3 regions of the Pseudoalteromonas sp. SR44-2 genome follow, and region 3 is predicted to be linked to each of the others. Evidence: predicted binding sites of a transcription regulator. Region 3 holds the regulator's gene; each other region holds the start of a gene.
What was found. The regulator ArgR, encoded in region 3, controls arginine synthesis, uptake and breakdown. The targets are predictions, from matches to a motif close to ANTGAATANNTATTCANT.

Region 1 (4,271 bases), on a different contig from region 3:
TAATAATCACTACATCGCCTTCGTTAACAACTTGCCCAGCTTTTACCTTAATCTTAAAAATATTACCGGCTAGAGGCGCGTTAAGTGTTTCACCTGATGCAACCGAAGCAGACTGAGGAATGTGCTCAGAGTCTTTTAATGTTACTTCTTTAAGTTCACCACCTTGCGCTACTACTACGTCATAAACTTTACCATCTACTTTTACGCTGTACTGCTCAGCCTTCACTTTGTTACCATTTGAAACTGATTTAGAAGGTGCTTTACTGCTTTTATCTTCAACAGAAGGTACTGGCTCAAATGCATCTGGGTTGTTGCGGTTTTTAATAAACTTCAAACCAACTTGTGGAAATAATGCATAAGTTAATACGTCATCAATTTGATCATCAGCAAGTGTTAAACCTTGCTCTTGTGCTTCTTTTAATAACTCAGCTTCAAGCGTTGCAAGCTCAGGTGCAATGTTATCTGCAGGGCGGCAAGTAATAACTTCCGCTCCATCAAGCACGCGCTCTTGTAGCTCTTTATTCATTGGTGCTGGTGTTAAGCCATATTCACCTTTTAATACGCCAGCAGTTTCTTTAGTAATGGTTTTATAACGCTCACCCGTTAGCACATTAAGTACCGCTTGAGTGCCAACAATTTGCGACGTTGGTGTTACTAAAGGTAAAAAGCCAAGATCTTCACGTACACGTGGGATCTCAAGTAAAACCTCATTAAGCTTATCGGCTGCGCCTTGCTCTTTAAGTTGGTTTTCCATGTTTGTAAGCATGCCACCAGGTACTTGAGCTAGTAAAATACGCCCGTCAACCCCTTTTAAGCTACCTTCAAATGCCGCATATTTTTTACGTACATCTCTAAAGTAAGCAGCAATTTCTTCTAGGTGGTTTAAATCAAGCTCAGTATCACGCTCAGTCCCTTCAACTATCGATACAATAGTTTCAGTTGCAGAATGTCCATAAGTCATACTCATTGATGAAATAGCGGTATCGAGCATATCAATGCCAGCATCAATTGCTTTTTGGTAAGTAGCAGTACTTAAACCTGTTGTAGCGTGGCACTGCATAGCAATTGGAATAGATACAGTTTCTTTAAGTGCTTTAATTAGTTTTTCAGCATCGTACGGCTTTAATAAACCCGCCATATCTTTAATACAAATTGAATGACAACCCATATCTTCAAGCTGCTTTGCAAGAGTTAGCCACATATCAAGTGTATGAACTGGGCTAACTGTGTACGAAATAGTACCTTGAGCGTGAGCGCCTACTTTTACAGCCGCTTTAATAGCTGTTTCTAGATTGCGAACATCGTTCATTGCATCAAATATACGAAATACGTCAACGCCATTTTTATGTGCACGTTCTACAAATTTTTCAACTACGTCATCAGCGTAATGGCGGTAACCTAATAAGTTTTGACCGCGTAATAGCATTTGCTGTTTAGTATTAGGCATCGCTTTTTTAAGTGCACGAATACGCTCCCAAGGATCTTCGCCTAAATAACGAATACACGAGTCAAATGTAGCACCACCCCACGATTCAATAGACCAATAACCCGCATCGTCTAATTTGCTAGCAATCGGTAGCATATCGTCTAGGCGCATACGCGTTGCTAATAATGATTGGTGAGCATCGCGTAATACCAATTCTGTTAATTTTAATTTAGCCATGTGTGTGCCCCTTATTTATTATTTGATTTGTACTGAGCAATGGCAGCACTAATAGCAGCGATGTGCTCATTAGGCACACCTTGAGATTTAAAAGATGGTGATTTAACTGGTGTCGCCACGTCAGGTTCGCTAAAGCGCGTCACCAAATTAGACATAAGCGTTACTGCACCAATTAATATCGACAGAAATACAAACACCCCAACCATGCCAGTAAGCATTAAGTTACCAGCCGTTGTGAGTAGAGCACCTATATCCATTTTTCTCCCCTTGAAACCCATATCGAAAATAAAAAATCGATTTAATTAAATATTTATTCACTGGATAATAACAAAACTAATCGTTTTGTCTACATCTTGTAAATTGGTAAAACCAATTAAACAATAAACAACATAACACTCAATTAATTTACATGCTATAACTCAGCAATCACGCGCTCTACAATACATACAAGAAATAACGACTATAGCTAATAGTTATATGGAAGTTGTTAATTAACTATCAAGCTAAGTAAAAATAAACACTAATTCTTAATATAAAATGCAAAGCCACACACCACTTGTTAATTGGTCTTACCAAAATAAGTCTATTTAGTGAACATTTAGCAGTTATTTGCAACAGTGTGAATAACTTACATAACAAAGCGTAAAAGTTACTAACCAACTAATAACTAGAATAACAGCAAAAAATCATAAGCAATTGATATTTATACAAAATAAACTTTGGCATATAACTGGCATTAGTTATTATGAGCAAATTTGATAACCAAGGAGAAAACAATGTTACGCTGGACAATTACATTTTTAGTTATTGCTTTAATCGCTGCAGTGTTAGGTTTTGGTGGCATCGCAGGTGCCGCAGCTGGTATAGCAAAAATTATATTTTTTATCTTTTTAGTACTTTTAGTGATTTCATTAGTTTCAGGTGCACTACGTGGTAAATCACCCAGGTAGATAAAGCATTCAACTGACAAACACTAAAATTTAATTAATACTTACAAGGAATTACACTATGAACTCTACAACTTTAAAAGCAGCACTAATCGCAGTATTTGCAGGTTTTTTCATGATGGGTTGTGAAGACAACCATGCAGAAGATGCTGGCGAACGTATCGACGAAGCAGTAACTGACGTGCAAAACTCTGTTGAAGATGCATGTGAAAATGTTAAAGAAGGCGTGAACGCTGAAGAAACTAACTGTTAATTCTTCTTGTACCGCTAAAAAAAACGGCTTTCGAGCCGTTTTTTTGTACCAGTAATAAAATCACTGACTATAAAGCTGCTCATTTAGCAGTTAGCTTGTTAAAATAAAAAAAACGATATTTAAAGCAAGGCAAAATGGTATTCACAACCACCTACACATTAGATAAACCCTACTTTTACGAGTGTTTTGATGAGTCACTCCCTTATAGTAAGCGTGCAAAACCTAAATACTTTTTACTTGTGTTGTTAGTTGCGCTTGGTTTATTTGGCATTTATGTTTTAGACGATCATTACTTAGGATCGTTTATGATCATGTTAGCGGTACTCGAGTGCGTCGCTTTTTACTATCGCAGACCATGGTGGGTAACCAGACAAATGCTCAGCAGAGCATCAGGCTCTGAGGTAACACTTACCTTTGATGAAGAAGGTATTAAATCTGCTAATCATTACAAAAGCTATCAATTAGAATGGCAAAATATAAGCGAAGTAATAGACACCCAACAAGGTATTATTATTAAAAACAAAAGCGGCATGCAGTACATATCAAAACAAATACTTAGTCCTGAAACACTCGCTTTTATAAACAAAAAAGCCACTCAGTGAGTGGCTTTTAGTCTAGTTGAGTTAATTACTCAACTACGTATACGTGTTGATTAAGCATTGCCCGGATTAGGGTTCGACTTTTCAGCTTGTATGCGCATGTAAATCTCTTCACGATGCACTGATACGTCTTTTGGTGCATTAACACCGATTCGAACTTGATTTCCTTTAACACCTAGAACAGTAACTGTTACTTCGTCACCGATCATTAGGGTTTCACCTACTCTACGAGTTAGTATTAGCATTCTCTTGCTCCCATGTTCCAATAAAAATTATAAGATTCCGCTTAAACATACTAATGAAAATTAGACTGAAAAGTAAGTAAAAACTCGCAATCTATCCATTTTCTGTTAAAAATGCCTTGTGTAATGCACGAACAGCCAACTCTAAGTACTTTTCATCTATTAAAACTGAAATTTTAATCTCTGAAGTCGAGACTAAAACCACATTAATATTTTCCTGCGCTAATGCATCAAAAAATAAACTAGCGACACCAGAATGTGATTTCATACCCATGCCAACAGCAGAAACTTTAGCTACTGCTTGCAATCCGCTTATATTTTGAGCACTGAGCTGAGCTTGATCTTCACTCAATAATTCAAGTGCTTGCAGATAATCATTCGAGTGCACAGTAAAAGCATAGTCTATTTTTTCAAAGTTATGATTAACTTGATTAATCATATCTATTTCGATGCCATTTTCGGCAAAAAGTTTCAATATTTTTGAAAGATATTGCGTGCCCGTTGGCACACCTTGTACCTTAATTAAACATTCGTCACGATTAAACGCAATCCCCGATACAACCTTGC
Region 2 (4,271 bases), on a different contig from region 3:
TTTGGTATACTTTGCTTACATTGTTCATTTGTAACATGGTTGTTCCTAATTATTTTTAGCGTTGGTTGAGAACGTCTGTTTAATTTAATAAAATCGTATCGGCTTGCTTAAAGTCGCTGTAGCTTGAAATAATAATCTCATCGTTTTCTTTTAGTCCGCTCAAAAGCTCAACCGCATTAATGCTGGTGACGCCTATTGTAATAGGTATACGCTTTGCAATATTGCCTTCTACCTTATAAGCAAAAATTCCGCCTTGCTGCATAAAAGCGCCGCGTTTTACCTGCATTACACCTTCTCGGTTGTCGAGTAAAATACGTGCAGTTAAGCGTTGGTTTTGACGGATGTTGTTAGTAACACCTTTAAATCGGACGCGTGCTGTTACTTCACGATTATTAACTTCTGGTGATATGGCGGATAAATTCCCCATCACTGTTTCATTGCCTAACTTAAGCTCTACTTCCATACCGAGCCCTAATTCGTTGGCGTAACTTTCAGGTACTTGGAGTTCCGCTTCGAAATTACTTAAGTCGACGAGTGTCATAAGAGGTTGGCTTTGCGTCACTGCGGCTTTTTGTTGCACAAGTAGGTTACCCACGATCCCAGTAACGGTAGCCTTAATAGATAGGTTGCTTACTTTTCTGATTAAATCATCAACGATAAGTTGTTGGCGGGTCACATCACTTTTAGCAGCTTGTAGTTCAAAGGCGAGCGTGTCTTTGGCAAGCAATACCTCTTGTTGTGCATGTTTATATGAGAGCTTAGCTCGGGATAAATCATCAACTGCTTTTTCAAGATCAATTTGGCTAATTAAGTGCTTTTGAATTGATAACTGCGCCCGGCGATTTTCGCGCTCAGCGGCATTAAGCTCAACTTGTGCCATATCGAGTGTTTTATTTAAAGTGAGTGTTTGGCGTCTTGCTTGCAAATGCTGCCTTTGCTGCTCGCCTTGTAGTCTTTTAAGTACAGACTCCTGTTGCTTTAATTCGTTAGTTAACTCAGGGCTTTGCAGCAGGGCAAGTGTGTTGCCTTGCTTTACTGTATCGCCGGCCTTTACTTTTAAATCTATAAATCCACGTTCTGGACTGTAGATTTTAGGAGCATTAGCAGCAACAATTTTACCACTGGCGGCAATATCTCGAATGAGCGCTTTAACATGTACTTTTGCAACCTGTACTTTTGAGCGGCTAATAGAGCTTTTAGCGCTATGGTTAGTTAAAAAAATATAAGCAATTGTAGAGGATGCAATGAAAATAACCGCAGTGATGATCGCGTATTTTTTATAGTTTATAGGTGCCTTTACTTGTACGTCTTGTGCACTGGTATCTTTAATCATTTAATTCCCCCTACATTGCTTTTATGTATTTTTCGCACAGCAGTAATAAAGCTGCTGTGCAAATGGCGGCAATAGGAGAGAGTAAAAATAAGCTTAGAGTAAACATAGTAATTCCAATTAGCGATTATATGTAAAGCTATACGATTAATATGCCAACTATTATCGCATTGATATTAAAGTGCTTTTTATTTTTTGTTCTTGAAAGTTATGTCCGCGGACAGTTTTTATGTCCGCATCGGACACCGCTTTAAATAAAAATTCACTATTAATGTACAAAAAAGGACATGAACTTTCATAACTATACTAATGAGCAGCAATTATCGGGGATGTTAAGCCATTAAAGTAATGAAATAGCACAAAACTATCTAAATGTTAACTGAATAGCCCTTCATGAGTTGAATACTTATTCACTTTTGCTCACCTTTACGTTTACGTAAGCTGCGACTTTGGGTGCTTGTGTTTTTTACAATATGTTAAACTTGACACCAGTGTCATGAAAAAATAGTGGTTAAAATAACGCTAAATGTTAAAAATAATGATAAAAAGAAATCTTGCTATGAAGTGAGAAATATTCAAGAATGTGAATATGTATTCAAAATGCTATTGACTCTATTTAAGATAGAGGCTAGTTTTGTCCGTCTGTTAGCAAATCGTCGAGCAGTTCATCCACGCTAACAGTGCAGCAAGGGGAGGGGTCTATGTTATACGACTCAAAGTTAGAAAAAGAAAATTGTGGCTTTGGCTTAATAGCCCAAGTTAATGGTCAAGCTAGTCATAGGCTTATTCGTACTGCTATTACGGGGCTTGATCGCATGCAGCACCGTGGCGGTATATCTGCCGATGGTAAAACAGGTGATGGCTGTGGTTTATTATTACAAAAACCAGATAGCTTTTTCCGTGCAATTGCCAGTGAACATAATTGGCACTTAGGCAAAAACTACGCAGTGGGTATGATATTTTTAAATTCAGACCCTGTTTTAGCACAAGCTGCAAAACAAATACTTAGCGAAGAATTAGAAAAAGAAACGCTAAATATTTTAGGTTGGCGTGTTGTACCAACCGACCCATCTATGTTGGGTCCTATTGCTGTACAGCAATTACCAGGTTTTGAACAAATTTTTGTTAGCGCGCCAGAAGGTTGGCGTTCTAAAGACTTAGAGCGTCGCTTATATGTAGCACGCCGCCGCGCTGAAAAGCGCATTGTTGATGATGAAGCTTTCTATATCGCAAGTCTATCTGGTTTGGTAACTATCTATAAAGGCTTAATGATGCCTGCGGATTTACCTAATTTTTACCTAGATTTAGCTGATATTCGTATGACGAGTGCGATTTGTGTTTTCCATCAGCGCTTTTCTACTAATACTCAGCCGCGTTGGCCTTTAGCTCAACCTTTCCGCTATTTAGCACACAATGGTGAAATTAATACTATTGAAGGTAACCGCCAGTGGGCACGCGCACGTTCTTATAAGTTTGCGTCACCGCTTATTCCTGATTTACAAAGCGCAGCGCCGTTTGTAAACGAAACCGGTTCTGATTCATCAAGCCTAGATAATATGCTTGAGCTATTTTTAGCTGGCGGCATGGATTTATTCCGCGCTATGCGTATGCTCGTTCCGCCTGCATGGCAGAAAAACCGTGCAATGGACGACGATTTACGTGCATTTTACGACTTTAACTCTATGCATATGGAACCATGGGATGGCCCGGCAGGTATTGTTATGTCGGATGGTCGTTTTGCGGCGTGTAACCTTGACCGTAATGGACTTCGCCCAGCACGTTATGTAATTACACAAGATGGTTTTATTACACTTGCATCAGAAGTGGGTATTTGGGATTACACTGCCGATGAAGTGGTTGAAAAAGGCCGTGTTGGTCCAGGTGAATTATTAGTTATTGATACTAAACTTGGCAAAATCTGGCACTCGGATGAAATCGATCAGGATTTAAAATCTCGCCATCCTTACAAGTCATGGCTTGAAGAAAACGTTAAGCGTTTAGTTCCATTTGAAGAACTTACTGAGCAAGACGCCGGTAATCGCTCATTTGATGACGAAACGCTAGTTAAATATCAAAAAATGTTTGGTTATACCAACGAAGAGCTTGATAGCGTTATTCGTGTAATGGGTGAAAACGGCCAAGAAGCGACAGGCTCAATGGGTGATGACACGCCATTTGCTGTGCTTAGTGAAGGGCATCGTTCACTTTATGATTACTTCCGCCAAAAATTTGCGCAAGTAACAAATCCACCTATCGATCCACTACGTGAAAACCATGTAATGTCGCTTGCAACCTGTATTGGTAGTGAGCAAAACGTATTTAACGAAACAACGGGCCACGCTAAGCGCCTACAGTTTGATACACCAATTTTAATGTACGCAGACATGCAGCAGCTATTAAATGCTGATGAAGCGCACTACAGCTACTGTAAAATTGATATTACCTACACAGTTGAAGAGGGTTTAGAAAACGCGGTTACGCGTATTTGTGACCAAGCACAAGAAAAAGCAGCTGCTGGCTGTATCATGCTTATTTTAACTGACCGTAACTTTGATGAAATAAATTTACCAATTCCAGCTGCTATGGCTGTAGGTGCGGTACAAAAACGCTTAGTTGATAACAACTTGCGCTGTGAATCAAACATTATCATTGAAACTGGCAGCGTGCGAGATGCGCACCAGTTTGCTGTGCTATTAGGTTTTGGTGCTACGGCAATTTATCCATACCTTGCGTATGAATCGTTAGTTGCGATGAGCGACAGCAAAATTATTGATAAGTCGTATTGCGAAGTGACCCTTGCTTATCGTAAAGCCATTAATAAAGGCTTATACAAAATTATGTCTAAAATGGGCATAAGTACGGTTGCGTCTTATCGTTGTTCAATGTTGTTTGAAGCGGTGGGATTATCTGATGCGATTATTGAGATGTGCTTTAAAGGCGT
Region 3 (4,271 bases):
CCTATACGGTATGCATTTAGGTACTGCGTTTCAACTAGTAGATGACGTACTCGATTACAATGCAGATGCTGAGCAGCTAGGTAAAAACATTGGCGATGATTTAGCTGAAGGCAAACCAACCCTTCCGCTTATTTATGCTATGCAACATGGTAGCGAGCAGCAAACACAGCTTATTCGTGATGCAATAGAGCACAGTAATGGTATGGAGCATTTAGAGGAAATTTTAACTGCACTAAAACAAACTAATGCGCTTGAGTTTACAATGCAAAAAGCAGAGCTTGAGGCCGAAAAAGCCATTGCCTGTTTAGACTTTTTAGCTGAGTCTGACTATAAGCAAGCACTTATAAGCCTTGCCCGTATTGCGGTTGACCGCGACCACTAGTTTTAACTAGTTACACAGTGTGACATTAATTCTGAGCAATAAAAAAGCCTGCAAATGCAGGCTTTTTTATATACCAATTTTATCAAAACATTAAGCATTCTTTCGGGCTAAATAACTCATTAGCTGCGTTAAATATTATTTATATAGAACAACTATACATCGTAGTATTTGCCTTGCTAACGAGCTATTTATCCATCGTAATAACTGCTCATTTATTTAATGCTATTGGTATCGCTCAAACCGGCTATTACGCCATGAAATCAACACCTTCTTTGATGTCTTTTTTCAGAGTTTCAAGCATGTCATTTTTTGCTTTTGTTTCAAATGCGCTTAGTTCGCCGTAAGAAAGAATTTCTTCTACTCCGTTTTTACCTAAACGTACTGGATGTGCAAAGTACTCTGCATCGCCATTTTCAACAGCAACGTAAGCGTAATCTACAACTTCTTCACCTTGTAGGCCTTTAACTAAAGACATACAAAAACGAGCTGCAGCAGCACCCATAGATAGCGTAGCTGAACCACCGCCTGCTTTAGCATTTACAACTTCAGTACCCGCATTTTGGATACGTGGAGTAAGTGCAGCAACTTCTTCATCAGTGAAAGAAACACCTTCAACTTGAGAAAGTAGAGGCAGAATAGTTGTGCCTGAGTGACCACCAATTACTGGTACTTTTACAGTTGCTACGTCTACGCCTTTAAGTTCAGCAACAAATGCTTCTGAACGAATAACGTCAAGCGTAGTAATACCGAATACGCGTTTAGCGTCGTAAGTACCTGCTTTTTTGAATACTTCAGCAACAATTGGAACTGTGCCATTTACTGGGTTAGTAATAATACCTACTAACGCTTTAGGACAGCTGGCAACAATGCCTTCTGCTAACGTTTTGATGATGCCAGCATTTACATTGAATAAATCAGCACGATCCATACCTGGTTTACGCGGCATACCCGCTGGGATAAGAACGATGTCAGAGCCTTCAAGCGCTTTATTTAAATCGTCTGCGCCAAAGCCTGCAACTTTAACATCTGTTGGGATGTGAGAAAGGTCAACCGCAACACCTGGTACTACTGGTGCAACATCATAAAGTGATAATTCAGAGCCAGCTGGTAAGCCTGTTTTTAATAATAAAGACAACGCTTGGCCGATACCGCCTGCAGCACCTAATACAGCAACTTTCATTGGAATTCTCCGTAATTTGAGGTAGGAAACATTTGTGGCTCTTAAGATAATGAAATTAGCGACTAAAAACAAATTTATCCTGTCTATTTCAAGTATATTTTCGACCATAGTCGTAAACTTATGTGATTTAACGCATCAAACTGGCAAGTTAACTAAACAACTGCTGCATAATTATTCATTTTTGTGTAGAATTTGCGGCATAAATAACAAAAACGAATAAAGACTATGCAACCACAAGATAAACAAGAAGCACTGGTAAAAGCATTTAAATCACTATTAAAAGAAGAAAATTTTGGCTCTCAAGGCGAAATAGTTGATGCGTTAAAAGATCAAGGTTTTGACAATATAAGCCAAAGTAAAGTATCACGCATGTTAAGTAAGTTTGGCGCTGTACGCACACGTAATGCCAAACAAGAAATGGTTTACTGCTTACCTGCTGAAATGGGTGTACCTACGGCTAAAAGCCCATTACGCCAATTAGTAATCGACATTATGCACAACGAAATGATGATCATCATTCGTACCAGCCCAGGTGCTGCTCAGCTTATTGCACGTTTATTAGATTCATTAGGTAAAGCAGATGGCGTACTAGGAACAATTGCAGGCGACGATACTATTTTTATCGCTCCTGCTAAAATATCTGAAATAGATGTAACACTTGAACGCGTTCGCATTTTATTTGATACGGTTTAATAGCAAATTAAATTTGTTTTAAAAACCCTATTGAAGGTGCAAAGAAAGCAGAGCCCATATCGGCTTGAGTAAAATCAAGCCAGTGGTCGTAGCAATCCCCTTCCCCTAAACGACTATTAAGTACTTTTTCAAATGCGGTGCCCGTACAAGCGCATGTAATTGATAACATTCCCTGCTCATACACGTCGCCATAAGGCATGCTTTGATTTAATAGTAGCGGTTGTCCGTCTTCGTCTTTTAGCTCACTTCGCGAAGCATGGCTGGTTTCGATCGCTGGGGTAATTAGCGTGTTATCAAGACGCGTACGTCCCATTATTTGCTCTTGCTCACTCAATGATAAATGCTGCCACATAGTTAAATCATGTTTATAACGCTGAACATGAATATAACTCCCCTGATCTTCAAAGCTATCAGGGTTGCTGATTAAAGCCGTAGCGCGCTTTTTTCTTCCATGTGCGGTGTCGCCACCATAAATAAAACCGTTAAAATCACGACCATCTAAAAAGCGAAAATTCCGAATTTGCTCCACCAGCTCTACATCGGGGGCAAATAATTTTAAAATTTGCAGCGCAAATAAATGGTTAACGTCTTCACGGTCAGAGCGAATTTGCACAAATAAATCGCACGGTTGTACGCTCATTTGGTGATCGCTATGGGTTATATTGGGAAAGCTCTGTAATTCGCTTGGAATGTATTCAGGGAGGATATGCGGCCAGTATTGCGCACCAATAGCAACCATACAAGAGAGCATTGATTCTGAAAATTGATCGCTAAACTCTTCTTCTATAGCGCTTACTTGTTTTAACTTTGCGCGAAGTGATTCGTCTTGACCATCAAACACATTAAAAAATAAGTGCAAACCGTGTAAGTTTGCTTCAGCACAAATCCCTGATTGCGCTTGCGCCATTGTTATTCCTTAGTTTTACAGATAAAAACACAGCGAATAACAAATTAATTACGATTCGAAAAAATTCACCGTGTGAGGTTTTATTTTTATTATAACCTGATCATTATTTTCAAATGACTGGCCATATTGTGCAGCAACTTCAATTTCTTGTTCATCAATAACAAGCGAATAAACATACGCCGAACCAATAAAGCGACGACTTATGATTGTAGCTCGCTTGCTGAATTTGTCACTTTGGTTATCTGCCACTAATTCTATTTGATGAGGGCGCACATATATAAGCCCTGCACTTACATTATGCTTACTCTCAACATAAGATTCGACTAAACCAAATGGTGTTTTATATTCAGTTGCGGTTAACACTTCTGCGCTTAAGTATATGCCCTGACCCAGAAACTCTGCAACCTCCTTTGAACACGGAGATGCAAAAAGCTGCTCAGGCGTGCCTTGTTGCTCAATTTTACCGCGATGCATAATGGCAAGTGTATCTGAAAACGCAAACGCCTCTTCTTTTGAGTGTGTAACAAACACAGCAGATACTTGAGTTGCCTTAATAATTCGACGTATATCGGCAATTAATTCAAAGCGTACTTGTGTGTCGATGTTTGAAAAAGGCTCATCAAGGAGTAATAAACTAGGTTTATAAGCTAATGCACGAGCGATAGCGACGCGTTGCTGTTGGCCACCCGATAACTGATGTGGAAACCTGTCAGCACAGCCAATTAAATGCACAAGCTTAAGCATTTCATCAACGCGTTGCTGCTTTTGAGCTTTGCTCATATTACCAAGCCCAAATGCGATATTATTTGCCACCGTTAAATGCGGAAACAACGCATAATCTTGAAACATCATGCCGATGTTACGATGCTCAGGTGAGACAAACGATTGCTCATCACTCACTAATTTACCGTCTATAAAAATAGACCCTTGCTTGGCTTCAATTAAACCTGCAATCGCTTTTAATGTGGTTGTTTTGCCGCATCCACTCGCCCCGAGTAGGCAAACAATTTCGTCTTTACCCACTGTTAAATCTAAATCGTGAATAACCTTTGTGCCGTTATAGTGGTAGCTCACGCCTTGTAAAATTAAACTACTCATTTAACTACGCT

Region 1: the regulator ArgR is predicted to act here: its motif matches at 1,965-1,982, upstream of H5115_RS04990 (OadG family protein).
Region 2: the regulator ArgR is predicted to act here: its motif matches at 1,913-1,930, upstream of gltB (glutamate synthase large subunit).

Annotation. Positions count from the first base shown of each region.
Region 1 covers NZ_JACJDW010000005.1:181,477-185,747, forward strand. Annotated here, with positions in the region: gene oadA (sodium-extruding oxaloacetate decarboxylase subunit alpha) at 1-1,663, opposite strand, end outside; gene H5115_RS04990 (OadG family protein) at 1,675-1,920, opposite strand; gene H5115_RS04995 (DUF1328 domain-containing protein) at 2,440-2,613, shown strand; gene H5115_RS05000 (hypothetical protein) at 2,672-2,863, shown strand; gene H5115_RS05005 (YcxB family protein) at 2,998-3,465, shown strand; gene csrA (carbon storage regulator CsrA) at 3,516-3,707, opposite strand; gene H5115_RS05015 (aspartate kinase) at 3,799-4,271, opposite strand, start outside.
Region 2 covers NZ_JACJDW010000014.1:101,764-106,034, reverse strand. Annotated here, with positions in the region: gene H5115_RS10705 (ABC transporter ATP-binding protein) at 1-37, opposite strand, end outside; gene H5115_RS10700 (efflux RND transporter periplasmic adaptor subunit) at 80-1,333, opposite strand; gene gltB (glutamate synthase large subunit) at 2,032-4,271, shown strand, end outside.
Region 3 covers NZ_JACJDW010000009.1:62,982-67,252, reverse strand. Annotated here, with positions in the region: gene ispB (octaprenyl diphosphate synthase) at 1-382, shown strand, start outside; gene mdh (malate dehydrogenase) at 630-1,562, opposite strand; gene argR (transcriptional regulator ArgR) at 1,788-2,255, shown strand; gene H5115_RS07685 (Dyp-type peroxidase) at 2,263-3,162, opposite strand; gene H5115_RS07680 (ABC transporter ATP-binding protein) at 3,211-4,260, opposite strand; gene H5115_RS07675 (iron ABC transporter permease) at 4,261-4,271, opposite strand, start outside.